Regions from separate parts of the Lysinibacillus sp. FSL K6-1151 genome, predicted to be linked through region 1. Evidence: riboswitches for the same ligand, from Rfam matches in the RefSeq annotation. Region 1 holds a riboswitch; each other region holds the start of a gene.

Region 1 (4,619 bases):
GAAGAGGATTTAGAGCCTTTGAAGCCGGTATTTCGGGCATGGTGTTAATTGTTGTCTTAGCATTTGCCTTCCAAACATTTTTAGCACAGCCAGAATGGGGCGATGTAGCGATTGGCATGTTCACGCCACAGTTTGAAGGTGTAGATTCACTATTATTAGCAACAGGTATTTTAGGAGCAACTGTCATGCCTCATGCTATTTACTTACATTCATCGTTAACGCAAAATCGTATTGTTGGTCGGAATGAAAATGAAAAAAAACGTATTTTCCGTTTTGAATTTATCGATATTATCATCGCTATGATTATTGCCGGAGCGATTAATATGAGCATGCTGATCATTGCTGCAGCAGTCTTCCACACACAAGGCGTGGTTGTAGAAGATTTAGATGTTGCCTACAATGGCTTAAAAGATGCGCTCGGCCCCATGGCTGCTATTTCATTTGGTCTTGGTTTACTTATTGCCGGGCTAGCTAGCTCCTCTGTCGGGACGTTAGCAGGTGATGTAGTCATGCAAGGATTCATTCAAAGAAAAATACCACTTTATTTACGTAGAGCGATTACTATGGTGCCGCCTCTAGTCATTATTGCATCAGGCGTGAATGCAACCTATGCGCTCGTTCTAAGTCAGGTCGTTTTATCTTTCGGTATTGCATTTGCTCTTGTCCCTCTTGTTATGTTTACAAGCAAACGAAACATCATGGGCAGTTTAGTCAATCACCGTATTACAACGTTTTTAGGTTGGTTTGTTGTTGTTATCGTTGTGACATTAAATATTTACTTACTGTGGGAAACAATATTTGGATAATAAAAAGCCAGGTACTCGAGATGAACTGCCCCGTAAAAGTTTGATTTCTAACTTTTACGGGGCAGTTCAAGAATGGGTACCTGTTTTTTATTTGATTAGACATCGACTTTCGAATGGCTAGTTAGTAAATACTAATATTACTCTATATATGATATTATTTTTTGATATTTTTAACGACGATTAAGACATAAAAAGCTGTCCCATAAACCAATCATTCATTAGTTTACAGAACAGCCCTACTATTTAATCTTCCACTTTTAAATCACATTCTTGAAGTGAAAGCATTTTTGTTTTGTGCTTGATTTTGTAGCCAAACCATAACAGTAAAAATAGTGGGATTCCAACATAAGAAACTAATATCCCATACCAATCAATTTGGTCTCCCGTAAAGGCCGTGTAATTTTGCCCAATGACCACAATCATACAAACAGTAAAGGCAAATAGTGGTCCAAACGGGTACAATTTTGCTCTATAAGGTAATAGCTTTGGATCTAGGCCCTGTGCCTCAAATGCACGACGGAAGCGATAATGACTAAAGGCAATGCCGAGCCATGCAATAAAACCAGACATACCAGAGGCGTTTAACAGCCAAATATAAACAACGCCATCACCAAAGAAAGACGCTAAAAAAGCTAAGCAACCTACAGCTAATGTTGCCATCAATGCATAAATTGGTATTCCTCGACGACTTAGCTTTGTGAAGAACTTAGGCGCATGTCCATCCACTGCTAATTGCCATAGCATACGTGATGATGCATAAAGCCCTGAATTTCCAGCTGACAGCATAGCCGTTAAAATAATGGCATTCATTAACGAAGCTGCAAAGGCAATACCTAAGCGGTCAAACACTAATGTAAACGGTGATACTGCGATATCTTCTGATAATAAGCGTTCATCTGTAAATGGAATCAACATTCCGATTGCACCAATTGCTAAAATATAAAACAAAAGAATACGCCAGAATACGGATTTAACAGCCTTTGGAATATTTTTTCCTGGATCGTCTGTTTCACCTGCTGTAATCCCAAGTAACTCTGTTCCTTGGAATGAAAATCCGGCTGCTAGGAAAATTCCAAATGTAGCTAGGAAGCCACCGTGAAATGGTCCATCACTAATAAAGAAATTAGTAAAGCCTACAGGTGCCTGTCCACCTAAAATACCAAAAATCATTAATAAACTGATAATAATAAAAACAATGACTGTCACTACTTTAATCATCGCAAACCAATATTCACTTTCTCCATAGCTCTTTACAGAAAGTAAATTAAATGACAGTACAACAGCAATAAATAATACTGTCCAAAGGGCTGATGAACTATCAGGGAACCAATATTTCATAATTAAGGATACTGCCGCAATTTCTGCTGCAATAGTGATTGCCCAGTTATACCAATAGTTCCAGCCTAATGCAAAGCCTAGTGCTGGATCTACAAATTTTGTTGCATACGTACTAAATGAACCGGATGATGGCATATAGGCAGCCATTTCCCCTAAGCTTGTCATTAAAAAGTACACCATAATACCGATTAGGGCGTAGGCAAGCAATGCACCACCAGGTCCAGCTTGTGCAATGGCACCACCACTGGCTAAAAATAGTCCCGTACCAATTGTACCGCCTAAAGAAATCATTGTGATATGACGGCTTTTCAATTCTTTTTTCAGCTTTGGCGCTTTATGTCCGAGCTGATTTACTTTTATTTCACTCACGATATAGCTTCCTTCCTATTTACGAGGCAAAAAAATGCCATCACATATACACTGTGATGGCTAAGTTAATCCTCAGTTTTTCCTAAATGATAGCTCAACACGTTGTGCAAACGTGACAGTTCTGTTCCTTTCGGAGACAGCCCCAGCATGAGGTTTTCAAGTCCCCTCACACTTCGGCAATATTCCCTTTCAGCTAATCTCATCAATGCTTGTCATTTCCATTAGCATACTTATAAATATCGCGACCTCTACCTCAATACAAACATGAGGCATATAATTATTAAATTTATGATGCTTATTATATTAGCATAAGACCTTTGACATTTCAATATAACAATAAATGTTCTGTATTTTGTGAATCTTCTACTATTTTTATTAGTTTGTTAAAGTGTTATAGTAGTTCAATTAGAGCGGTTACGAACAGGGGGATTTATTTTGACTACAAATGATCATTCCGCTAGTTTTCCGAGTAAAAAAATTAGCTGGAGGGGAACAACCTTACTTTTAGTCTTCGGAGTTATCTTTATAGCCTCTACATTAAGAATGCCACTAACTGTTGTTGGCCCTATTATATCATTTATCCGTGACGATCTTGGTATTTCTAATGTACTTGCAGGCTTTCTAACAACGATTCCATTGCTCGCTTTTGCTACCATCTCACCATTTGCGCCCGTTGTAGCACGCAAACTAGGGCTTGAGCTAACACTATTTTTATCCACTATTTTATTAGCCTTGGGGATTGTTCTACGTTCCCTTGGTACAACGGGGTTACTTGTATTTGGTACTGTACTCATCGGCATAGCCATATCATTTGGAAATGTGCTGATTCCAGGATTATTAAAATTAAAATTTCCATACCATGTTGGTTTATTAATGGCATTTTTCACTATGTCGATGAACTTAACGGCTGGGCTTGGCGCAGGTATTAGCTATCCTATAGCCAATTCATCATTTGGCTGGCAAGGAGCGCTGTCCATTGCACTTGTACTAGTGGTCGTAACGATTTTAATTTGGATACCTCAATTGAAATCAAATAAACCTGAGCCAGCCACTACCTCTAAAATGACGAGTACACCCTTATGGAAGTCACCTGTTACTTGGGCTGTCACAGGTGCAATGGGATTACAGTCTTTATTATTTTATACGACTGCTGCTTGGATTCCCGAAATCTACATCGCCCAGGGATTGGCTCCTGACAAAGCTGGTTGGATGTTTTCTATCATGCAATTTTCACAAGTACCAATGGCATTGGCTGTGCCTATCATTGCAAGTAAAATGGCTTCTCAAAGACCTCTTGTAGTGATGTTTACATTCTTCTATTTAATAGGCTTTACTGGAGTTGTCATGGAGTGGACAAGTCTTGGGGTACTGTGGATGATTCTTTTAGGTTTAGCAGGAGGTTCTTCATTTGCCTTAGCGATGATGTTCTTTACACTTCGTACACGCACGGCATTTGAGGCAGCAGATTTATCAGGCTTTGCACAATCATTAGGTTATTTATTTGCCGCCATTGGCCCTATTCTTTTTGGCTACTTACATGATTTATTTGGTGGCTGGAATATTGCTGGTTGGCTCTTTGTAGCTGTGGCGACCATTCTTTTCTTTTGCTCAATGAGAGCTTCTAAAGACGAATATGTCCATTAAAATAAAGCAGATGGGATAACTGCTCATATTTCCCATCTGCTTTACTTCTATATAGGTATAGACGTTTTATTTGTCCAATTGCTGTAGTAAGGTTAGCAGTTCAGTAAGACGGTCTGCTGTTTCTTTGTTGTGAGCTATAACTGCTGCAAAAATAGGAACAGCCTCTTGTAAGAGTATATAACTAAAATAATAATAGCTTACAAAAGCTTTCTGCTCATAACCCTTTGGCGTTTCCTCCTCCCATTCCAGCTCATCATTCTCTTCGTGATCCATCCATAAATATTTGACATCTAACAGCTCCTGCATAGTTTGAACTGAATATGATGGGTCTAGATAATCTTCAGAAATTGCATGTGCCACAGCTAAATAAAGCTCTACTTCTTGTACAGAGACATCCCCCGTATTTTTGCTAGCAAGCTTTTTTAGAAGGACAAGCAAAGCCCATGGTGTGACCTGCCATAG
Region 2 (4,619 bases), 2.0 Mb from region 1:
TCTACTTGGAAATTTACATCTTTTAACACTTGGTTACGTCCAAATGATTTACTTAAATGTTCAATCTTAATCACTGCCATTTGTGCGTCCCCCTATACAGCTTCTTTTTGTTCTTTTTGATAGGCATCAGGTCCATCTAGACGTTTTTCAACATAGAGAAGGATGCGAGATGCGGTAAATGTCATGATAAAATAAAGAATACATGCGACAAAGAATGATTCAAAATAACGGAAGTTGTTACCTGAAATTGATTTTGTTTGGAAGAATAATTCCGTTACCCCAATGACATTTAATACGGCTGTATCCTTAATATTCATAATTAATTGGTTACCTGTCGCCGGCAAGACATTGCGTGCTACTTGTGGTAAAACAACATGCAGCATGATTTGGAAGTGATTCATACCAATTGCCGACGCTGCCTCGTATTGACCATTATCAATCGAGACAATACCACCTCGAACAATTTCTGCCATATAGGCCCCTGTGTTAAGGGAAACGACTAAAATACCTGCTGTAATAAAATGCATATCGATACCAAATGCGATATCTAGTCCGTAGTAGACTACCATAGCCTGTACAATCATTGGTGTACCACGGAAAAATTCAACATAGCATGTCAGGATAAAATTAATAAGCTTTAAGCTATAAAATTTTAAACCTTTTTTACGAACTGGAATCGTATGCATAATTCCAATGAAAAATCCGATGAATGCACCAATAATTGTACTAATAATCGAAATCAGTAACGTATAATACGCACCTCGTAAAAACATTTGCCAGTTGTTTTCAATAATTGAAAGTATCCATTCAAGACTCATGATGTTCCTCCTAACAATGTCATGTTGCTTGCTTATTTCCTTCGTGTCCTAGCTATTTCTACTATTCTATGATTTGTTACGCTAGGACATTATCATTATGTAGAGAGGTTCTCATTTTGATAATGATGAAATGATCATGCACGGACCAGCAACTAGCCCGTGCCTTGTCATTATTGTGCTGCTGGTTGTTGAGAAATCGCTTCTTCCATAATCGCTTGACGATCGTCTTCCGAAATACCTTTTAGGATTTCGTTGATTTTTTCACGGTTTGCATCGTCTTTACGTAAGCCTACAGCAATCGAAGTATTGGAAAGATCCGTATCAAAGCCTTCTTCAAATGCGACATATGTGAACTTATCGTTGGCAGCAGCAGCGGAAATACCTTCTGGACGTTCTGCTACATAGCCATCAATTTTGCCAGCCTCTAAAGCGACACGCATTGCGGGGAAGCTTTCCATTGCTGTTTGTTTTTCTACACCGTTAATTTGATCAATAACGTTGTAGTTCGATGTATTTAATTGTGAAGTAATTTTAGCACCAGAGAAATCTTGAATCGATTTTGCATTTTCATACTTGCTACCTTTCTTAATAACCATAACGAAATCAGAAGTATAGTAGTTTTCTGTAAAATCAATCGTTTTCTTACGCTCTTCAGTTGGTGACATACCCGCGATAATCGCATCAATTTTGTTAGATTGTAGCGCTGGTACTAATCCGTCCCATTCCATTTTGACAATGACTAGCTCTTTGCCTAAGCCTTCAGCAATTTTTTTTGCCATTTGGACATCGTAGCCGCCTGCATACTCTGCATTATCAGCAATTTTCACTGCACCATTAGCATCACCTTGCTGTGTCCAGTTAAATGGTGGATAGCCAGCCTCCATTCCGATTCGGAATTCACCGCCACTTGCTTCCTTATCAGCACCAGCATCACCTGAACCGCCATCCTTTTTGTCGCTAGTGCCACATGCAGCTAGCACAATTGCTGTCATGATAGAGATCATTACTAACAACCATTTTCTTTTCATAAAAAACTCCCCTTTTCTGTAAAAAAATAAGACAACTGTAATAAAAAAGACCTAAGTATATTGAACTTAGGTCTTACCTTGTATGACAGTTGCCCAAATCCTCACTATAATTTCCATTTTCCGAGATAGCACAACCTAGTAAATCTGGAAATCCATTTACTAGGACAGTCCTGCACTTATTCACTGCAGACCCAGCATAAAAGTACGAGCTCCTTTTATACTTCGGCGATATTTCCTTCTTCATTGCGTCTTCGCTTGCTTGAACTCAACAATGAACTAATAAATACCGCGCCTCTACCTCACTGGTAAACGTTAGTGAGGTTTGTTTATTTAATTGATATTTAGATACTACTATAAAACTAGTACACTCGTCAAGACAGTTTTAACATTTTTCTGACTAATGGCAATATTAGGATATTGTTCGTTCTCTATTCATTTTAAATCGTTAAGCTTCTATCTATATTTCTGAAAATTAAAACAAATTTTTATTATGGAGTATGTGCTCTATGTGAGAAAAGTTATGTTTATGTCTTTTTTGCTCCTCTAAACGATATAACATTAGTACTCTTTCAAACATAGAATCGGTCAAAATCTTTCGTCATGCATAAAAAAACCCTGCTGAACATTGTTCGCAGGGTTGAATCGCATTATGAATTTAATAGTAAATCTTCAGGATTTTCGATTAATTCTTTAACTGTTTTTAAGAATCCTACAGAATCTTTTCCATCGATGATACGGTGATCGTAAGAAAGTGCTACATACATCATTGGACGGATTTGAACTTCACCATTTACTGCAACTGGACGGTTAACAATTGAGTGCATACCTAAAATACCAGCTTGCGTACCGTTCATAATAGGAGTTGACATTAATGAACCGAATACACCACCATTTGTAATTGTGAATGATCCACCAGCCATGTCATTTAAGCCTAATTTTTTATCACGAGCTTTTGTCGCTAAGTTAGCGATATCTTTTTCGATTTCTGCAAAGTTTTTGCTGTTTGCATCGCGTACAACTGGTACAACTAAACCTTCTTCAGTTGATACAGCAATACCGATATCAAAGAAGTTATTTAAATGAATTTCATCGCCAGAGATTTGAGCGTTTACGTATGGGTATTTTTTTAGTGCCGCAACAACAGCTTTTGTGAAGAATGACATGAAACCAAGTTTGATGTCGTTTGCTTTTACAAACTCTTCTTGTTTACGTTTACGAAGTGCCATGATATTTGTCATGTCAATTTCGTTAAATGTTGTTAACATTGCTGTTGATTGTTTCACTTCTAATAAACGTTTAGCAATTGTTTGGCGACGACGGCTCATTTTTTCAACTGTTACACGGTCAGAATTAGCTGCTGGTGTAAATACTACTGGGCCACCTGAAGTTGCTACTGATGTAGGTGCTGCTACTGGTGCTACAGCTGGAGCTGTACCATGAGCTGCTACATCTTGTACACGTACACGTCCTTGTGGATCTACTGGAGATACTGCTGCAAGGTTGATACCTTTTTCACGAGCAAGACGACGTGCTGCTGGAGAGGCGATTACTCGCTCACCAGAAGTTTCTTCTACAACTGGAGCCGCTGCTACTGGTGCAGATGCTGCTTGTGGCGCTGCTGGAGCCGGAGCTGCTTCAGCTGGAGCCGCTGCAGGTGCAGGTGCTGCGCCTTCGCCTGCTTCTACTACTGCGATAACTTGACCAACTAGTACAGTATCGCCTTCTTCAGCTAAAATTTGTGTTAATACACCTGCTTCTTCAGAAATGATTTCAGCGTTTACTTTATCTGTTTCAAGTTCAACGATGAATTCACCTTTTTCAACGCGATCGCCCACTTTTTTTACCCACTGTGCGATACTACCTTCTGTAATCGATTCTGCTAATTCAGGGACTTTAATTTCAGCCACTTTCATTTCCTCCTTTGATTAACGTGCATGACGCACATAAAAGGGCTACTGCTTGAGGGCAAGTAGCCCGTTTTTTTCAAAAATTTATATGTGATTATTTAACCTTCACTGGCTCAGCAACTGCCGCTTCAATTAATGCTGCTTGTGCTGCTTTATGAGAATCTGCATCCCCTTCAGAAGTTGAGCTCATTGCAGGACGACCTACATAGCGAAGTTTTTTACCTTCTGAAAGTTCATATAATGTTTCTAATGCATAATTCCATGAGCCTTGGTTTTTAGGTTCTTCTTGTACCCAAACAATTTCTTTCACATTTGGATACTTAGCAATAATACCAGCAACTTGCTCTTTTGGGAATGGGTAAAGTTGTTCTACACGAATAATGTGTAAATGATTGAAGCCTTCTCCGTCTTTTACGCGATCCGCTAAGTCGATCATCACTTTACCAGTTCCTAAAACGATACGCTCTACAGCTTCTGGTTTAGCGCCTAAACCTGGTTGTTCAATCACTTCTTGGAATGAACCATTTGCTAATTGTTCAGCATTCGCCGCAGCTAATGGGTGACGTAATAGTGATTTTGGTGATACGACTACAAGTGGACGTACCCCTTCTGTACCTAATAACGCTGCTTGACGGCGTAATAAATGATAGTAGTTACCTGCGTTTGAACAGTTCGCTACAAACCAGTTGTTTTCAGCTGACATTTGTAAATAGCGTTCCATACGGCTTGAAGAGTGCTCTGGACCTTGACCTTCATAACCATGTGGTAAAAGGATCACTAATCCAGATTTTTGGCCCCATTTAGAGCGTGCCCCTGAAATAAAGTTATCAAACATCACTTGTGCCATGTTCGCAAAGTCACCGAAT
Region 3 (4,619 bases), 1.6 Mb from region 1:
AACAAAAGAAGTCATCATTTTGTAAATGATACTTCATTGACTGTGTATTTCATCATGGTACAATATTATGACATGTTTATTGTACTCTCAAGAGCTACGAGCGTCAAGGCAACTCGGAGTTTTTCATAGAGCTTATTAAAGAACTAATCTAGTACATGATGCGTTGTTTTTTCTCGAAAAATCTATCATTACTTTATTACTGTTGAATTTTAAGAAAATTCTAAGAAAGAAGGATAACAATGTTAAACACTCCATCTCCTACAATTTCATCATTTGGTTATGAGCTCATTCGCGATCATATTCTATCTTCTATCCTTGGTAAACATGAGAATGATGTCCTTTATTGGGCAGGTAAAGAGCTTGCTCGCAAGTTCCCATGCAAAAGTCAAGACGAACTTATCGCATTTTTCGCAGATGCCTGCTGGGGTACACTAGAGCTCATGAAGGAATCAAAGGATGGTCGCATTTTCCAATTGACAAATGCCCCTGAAATATTGCAAATCAAACAACGAAGCTTTAGACTGGAAGCAGGATTTATAGCAGAGCAAATTCAATTAGCTAAAGGCTACCTTACAGAATGCTATGATGAAAAGCGAGAAAAGCAGCACTATGTCATGTTTACAGTCAAATGGGATGTCAAGGAACGTATTATGAATACCATCCCTACTGAATGATGAAAAGGATTGTCTCCCTATTCAACGGGATGACAATCCTTCTTTTTTCTTCCTTTAATTTCGGACTATTACATAAAATACTGTTTCTTCTATTATTATATATAAAGTGCTTGCTCTAAATTGAATTCATCATGCAAGGCATTTGCTGCACGAATCATATCATCCTGTGGTACAACAACAGACACTTTTATTTCAGACGTACTAACCATTTTTATAGGAATATCTTCACGACGTAATCGATCAAACATGCGAGCAGCCACACCTGGATTAGAGGCCATACCTGAGCCAATGATAGAAACCTTCGCCAACCCTATTTCAAAGTCAGCAAAACTAAAGCCAAGTGACAATTTACTATCTTCTAGAACACGCAATGTTTCCGCAAATTCTTCTTTTAAAATGGAAAAAGACACAGTTGGTTTTAAGCCATCAATGATTGCCTGTACAATAATATCTACATTAATGCGGTTTTCTGCAAGGATTGTAAACATATCTGCCAATGCACCATCGGCATACGCATCATACCCCACTGTTAAACGGATAATATCTGACTCAAAGGCTACACCACGGACGACTAAATTTTTCTCCATTTCCACTTCCTCCTTCAATAAAGTACCTACTGACTCTACTAAGCTAGAGCGTATAATAACGGGCATTTGAAATTTTTTTGCTAACTCCACTGCACGAGGATGAATAACATGTGATCCTAAATTAGATAACTCCAGCATTTCATCATAGGAGATTTCCTGCAGCTTTTGAGCTTTGCTGACATAGCGTGGATCTGCTGTATAAACACCGTCAACATTTGTGTACATATCAGTTCGCTCTGCTTCCAATGCTACCGCGAGTGCTATAGCTGTTGTTTCAGCTCCGCCTTTGCCAAGTGTAGTAATATTTTGTTCCTCATCAATACCCTGTTCTCCAGCAATCACTACAATTTGTCCCTGTACAAGATGTTCTTCAATACGACTGTCATCGATATAGTCAATACGTGCATGACGATACTTATAATCTGTATGTATACCTGCTTGCCATCCAGTTAAGGACACTGCCTCATAGCCCGCTTCCTGTAATGCGATGGCAAATAAAGCGCTGGATAATTGAGAGCCCGTAGACACGACTGCAGCTAATTCTCGTTTGGGCACTTCGTCCGTTAGTTGATGTACCATCGTTTGCACATCTTTCATTGTGTGTCCCATTGCTGCAACGACCACGACTACATCGAAGCCTCTGTCCTTTTCAGCAATCGCCTTCCTTGCTGCCTCTTGGATTTGTTCAGTAGAAGCTAGTGCAGCCCCTCCAAACTTCATCACTATTTTAGCCATTTCTTGCGTTCTCCTTTCCAGTCATATATTTCACCTGCTTCTAGAAAACTAAAAGGCAGCCTCCACATAACGTGAAAGCTGCCTATAACATGTACAATGATCGTAACTTGTGCATGTGTGATAGCTCTCCGAAACTTTTAGAATCGACAATCTTACATTTCTTAAATGTAAAACCAGTACAACAAAGGAAACAACAATGCTATACTTCGGCAAGCTCCCCTTTCACACACGATCTCTGGACTTGTTCATCCTCCATTGTGTTACTCTTGAATCTTGCACCTCTATCATCACCATAAAGTGAATGTATTCAATTGGTTTAACGCTGGCGTCAACATGCTAGCCACACCAGTTCGCTATTCATCACATTGACGAACAATGTTATTTACAACCTTAGCACATGTCTATTCCTTTGACAATGACTCTTGCTGAAAATAGCTATAAATTTGGCTCGCTAAATTAGCAGGTATTCCTGCCTCCTGCAAAGCTAGCTCGCTCGCCTCTCGAATTTTCTTAACTGAACCAAAATGTTTGAGCAACTGCTGCTTGCGTTTTGGCCCCACACCTTCAATATGGTCTAACACCGATTGAATGGCATGCTTCTCATGCTGTTGGCGCAAGAAGGTAATAGCAAAGCGGTGAACTTCGTCCTGAATTCGTTGTAATAAATAAAAGCCATCACTAGTACGCTTTAAGGCAATTACTTCTGGTGGATCACCAAACAATAGCTGCGACGTATTATGCTTATCATCTTTTGCTAAACCTGCAATCGGTATAACAAGTCCAAGCTCATCTTCTAGTACTTCACGGGCGACTTCCATTTGCCCCTTGCCACCATCAATTAAGACCAAATCTGGCAATGGCAAGCCTTCCTTTAAGACACGCGAATATCGCCGACGTATAACCTCTTGCATCGCACCGTAATCATCATGCTTTGCAGCCGTACGCGTTTTGTATTTACGATATTCCTTTTTCGCAGGCTTTCCATCAATGAAGACAACCATAGCCGATACAGCATCCGTGCCATGCATATGACTATTGTCAAATGCCTCAATTCGTAATGGCGTTGAAATACCTATTGCTTCACCAAGTGCCTCACAAGCACCAATTGTCCGTTCTTCCTGCCGTTCAATTAGCTGGAATTTAGCTGCCACAGCAATCTCAGCATTTTTAGTTGCTAATTCAACCAATTCCCTCTTTTGACCTCTTTTTGGTGTAAGAACTTTAAGCTCTAATAACTCCGTTAAGATGGCTGCATCAATTGCTTGTGGAATAAAAATTTCTTTCGGCTTAATATGCTCTGGTTTTTCATAAAAGCGGCCAACAAATGTTAAAAACTCTTCCTCAGCATCTTGATAAATTGGGAAAACCGAGACATCACGCTCAATCAGCTTTCCTTGGCGAACAAAGAAAACTTGCACACACATCCAGCCTTTTTCGACGGCATAGCCAAATACATCGCGGTTCGTTGTATCACTTGATACTATTTTTTGTTTCTGCATGACCGTATCAATATGTGCAATCTGATCGCGAAACTCCTTCGCTCGCTCAAATTCTAAGTTTTCAGCAGCTGCAAGCATTTTAACTTCAAGCTCTTTTTTGACTGCCTCGACACCACCATTTAGAAACTTCGTCATATCCTCAATCATCTCTTGATAAACCTGACCATTAATTTCTTTTACACAAGGTGCTAAACATTGCCCCATATGATAATACAAGCAAACTTTGGAAGGCAATTGGACACATTTGCGCAATGGATACAATCGATCCAACAGCTTTTTCGTTTCACTTGCCGCATAAGCATTGGGGTAAGGACCAAAATATTTAGCCTTATCCTTTTTTACCTTACGTGTCGTAATAAGACGTGGATGTTTTTCATTCGTAATTTTTAAATATGGATATGTCTTATCATCTGTTAGCATGACATTGTATTTTGGATCATGTAATTTAATGAGATTCAGCTCTAAAATAAGTGCTTCAATATTAGATGATGTCACGATATACTCAAAATCTTCTATTTCACCGACAAGCCTTTGTGTTTTGCCTTCATGTGTTCCCGTAAAATAAGAACGTACACGGTTTTTCAGTATTTTCGCTTTGCCCACATAAATGATTGTCCCTTGACGATCCTTCATCAAATAGCAGCCAGGCTGATCCGGTAAAATATCTAGTTTACGCTTGATTAAATCGTTCATTACCTACCTGCCCCCCCTACGTAAAAATCCCTCTCAATTGAATATGATAGATATTACCTTTATTATATAACGAAAAAAAGCCGAACACATCTATTGATGGTCCGGCTTTTGTGAACTTCATTAATTACGCATGTTTTGCGATAAATGCTTCTAAAGCTTCTTTCGGTTGGAAGCCTACAGTTTTGTCAACTAATTCTCCATCTTTAAATAATAGTAAAGACGGAATTGACATAATTTGATACTGAGCTGCAGTACCTTGGTTATTGTCTACATCAACTTTTACAATTTTAGCCGCACTTCCTGCAGCGTCCATTTCTTCAAGAACTGGCCCAATCATTTTACAAGGTCCGCACCAAGCAGCCCAAAAGTCTACAAGTACTAACCCTTCTTTAATATCGTCCTGGAACGTAGCATCTGTTGCATGTACAATT

The links. Region 1 has a riboswitch for lysine ahead of MHI04_RS01310 (amino acid permease). Riboswitches for the same ligand answer to the same signal wherever they lie in the genome.
Region 2: linked by a shared signal. The riboswitch ahead of MHI04_RS11135 (transporter substrate-binding domain-containing protein) and the one ahead of MHI04_RS01310 (amino acid permease) in region 1 are both predicted to bind lysine.
Region 3: linked by a shared signal. The riboswitch ahead of MHI04_RS16065 (aspartate kinase) and the one ahead of MHI04_RS01310 (amino acid permease) in region 1 are both predicted to bind lysine.

The regions. Positions count from the first base shown of each region.
Region 1 is NZ_CP152040.1:272,950-277,568, reverse strand. Features, by position in the region: gene MHI04_RS01315 (Nramp family divalent metal transporter) at 1-806, shown strand, start outside; gene MHI04_RS01310 (amino acid permease) at 1,050-2,513, opposite strand; lysine riboswitch at 2,596-2,772, opposite strand; gene MHI04_RS01305 (MFS transporter) at 2,949-4,157, shown strand; gene MHI04_RS01300 (hypothetical protein) at 4,224-4,619, opposite strand, start outside.
Region 2 is NZ_CP152040.1:2,286,327-2,290,945, reverse strand. Features, by position in the region: gene MHI04_RS11145 (amino acid ABC transporter ATP-binding protein) at 1-80, opposite strand, end outside; gene MHI04_RS11140 (amino acid ABC transporter permease) at 93-818, opposite strand; gene MHI04_RS11135 (transporter substrate-binding domain-containing protein) at 989-1,846, opposite strand; lysine riboswitch at 1,965-2,151, opposite strand; gene odhB (2-oxoglutarate dehydrogenase complex dihydrolipoyllysine-residue succinyltransferase) at 2,494-3,753, opposite strand; gene MHI04_RS11125 (2-oxoglutarate dehydrogenase E1 component) at 3,848-4,619, opposite strand, start outside.
Region 3 is NZ_CP152040.1:3,336,641-3,341,259, forward strand. Features, by position in the region: gene MHI04_RS16060 (YslB family protein) at 240-674, shown strand; gene MHI04_RS16065 (aspartate kinase) at 770-1,996, opposite strand; lysine riboswitch at 2,110-2,288, opposite strand; gene uvrC (excinuclease ABC subunit UvrC) at 2,398-4,188, opposite strand; gene trxA (thioredoxin) at 4,313-4,619, opposite strand, start outside.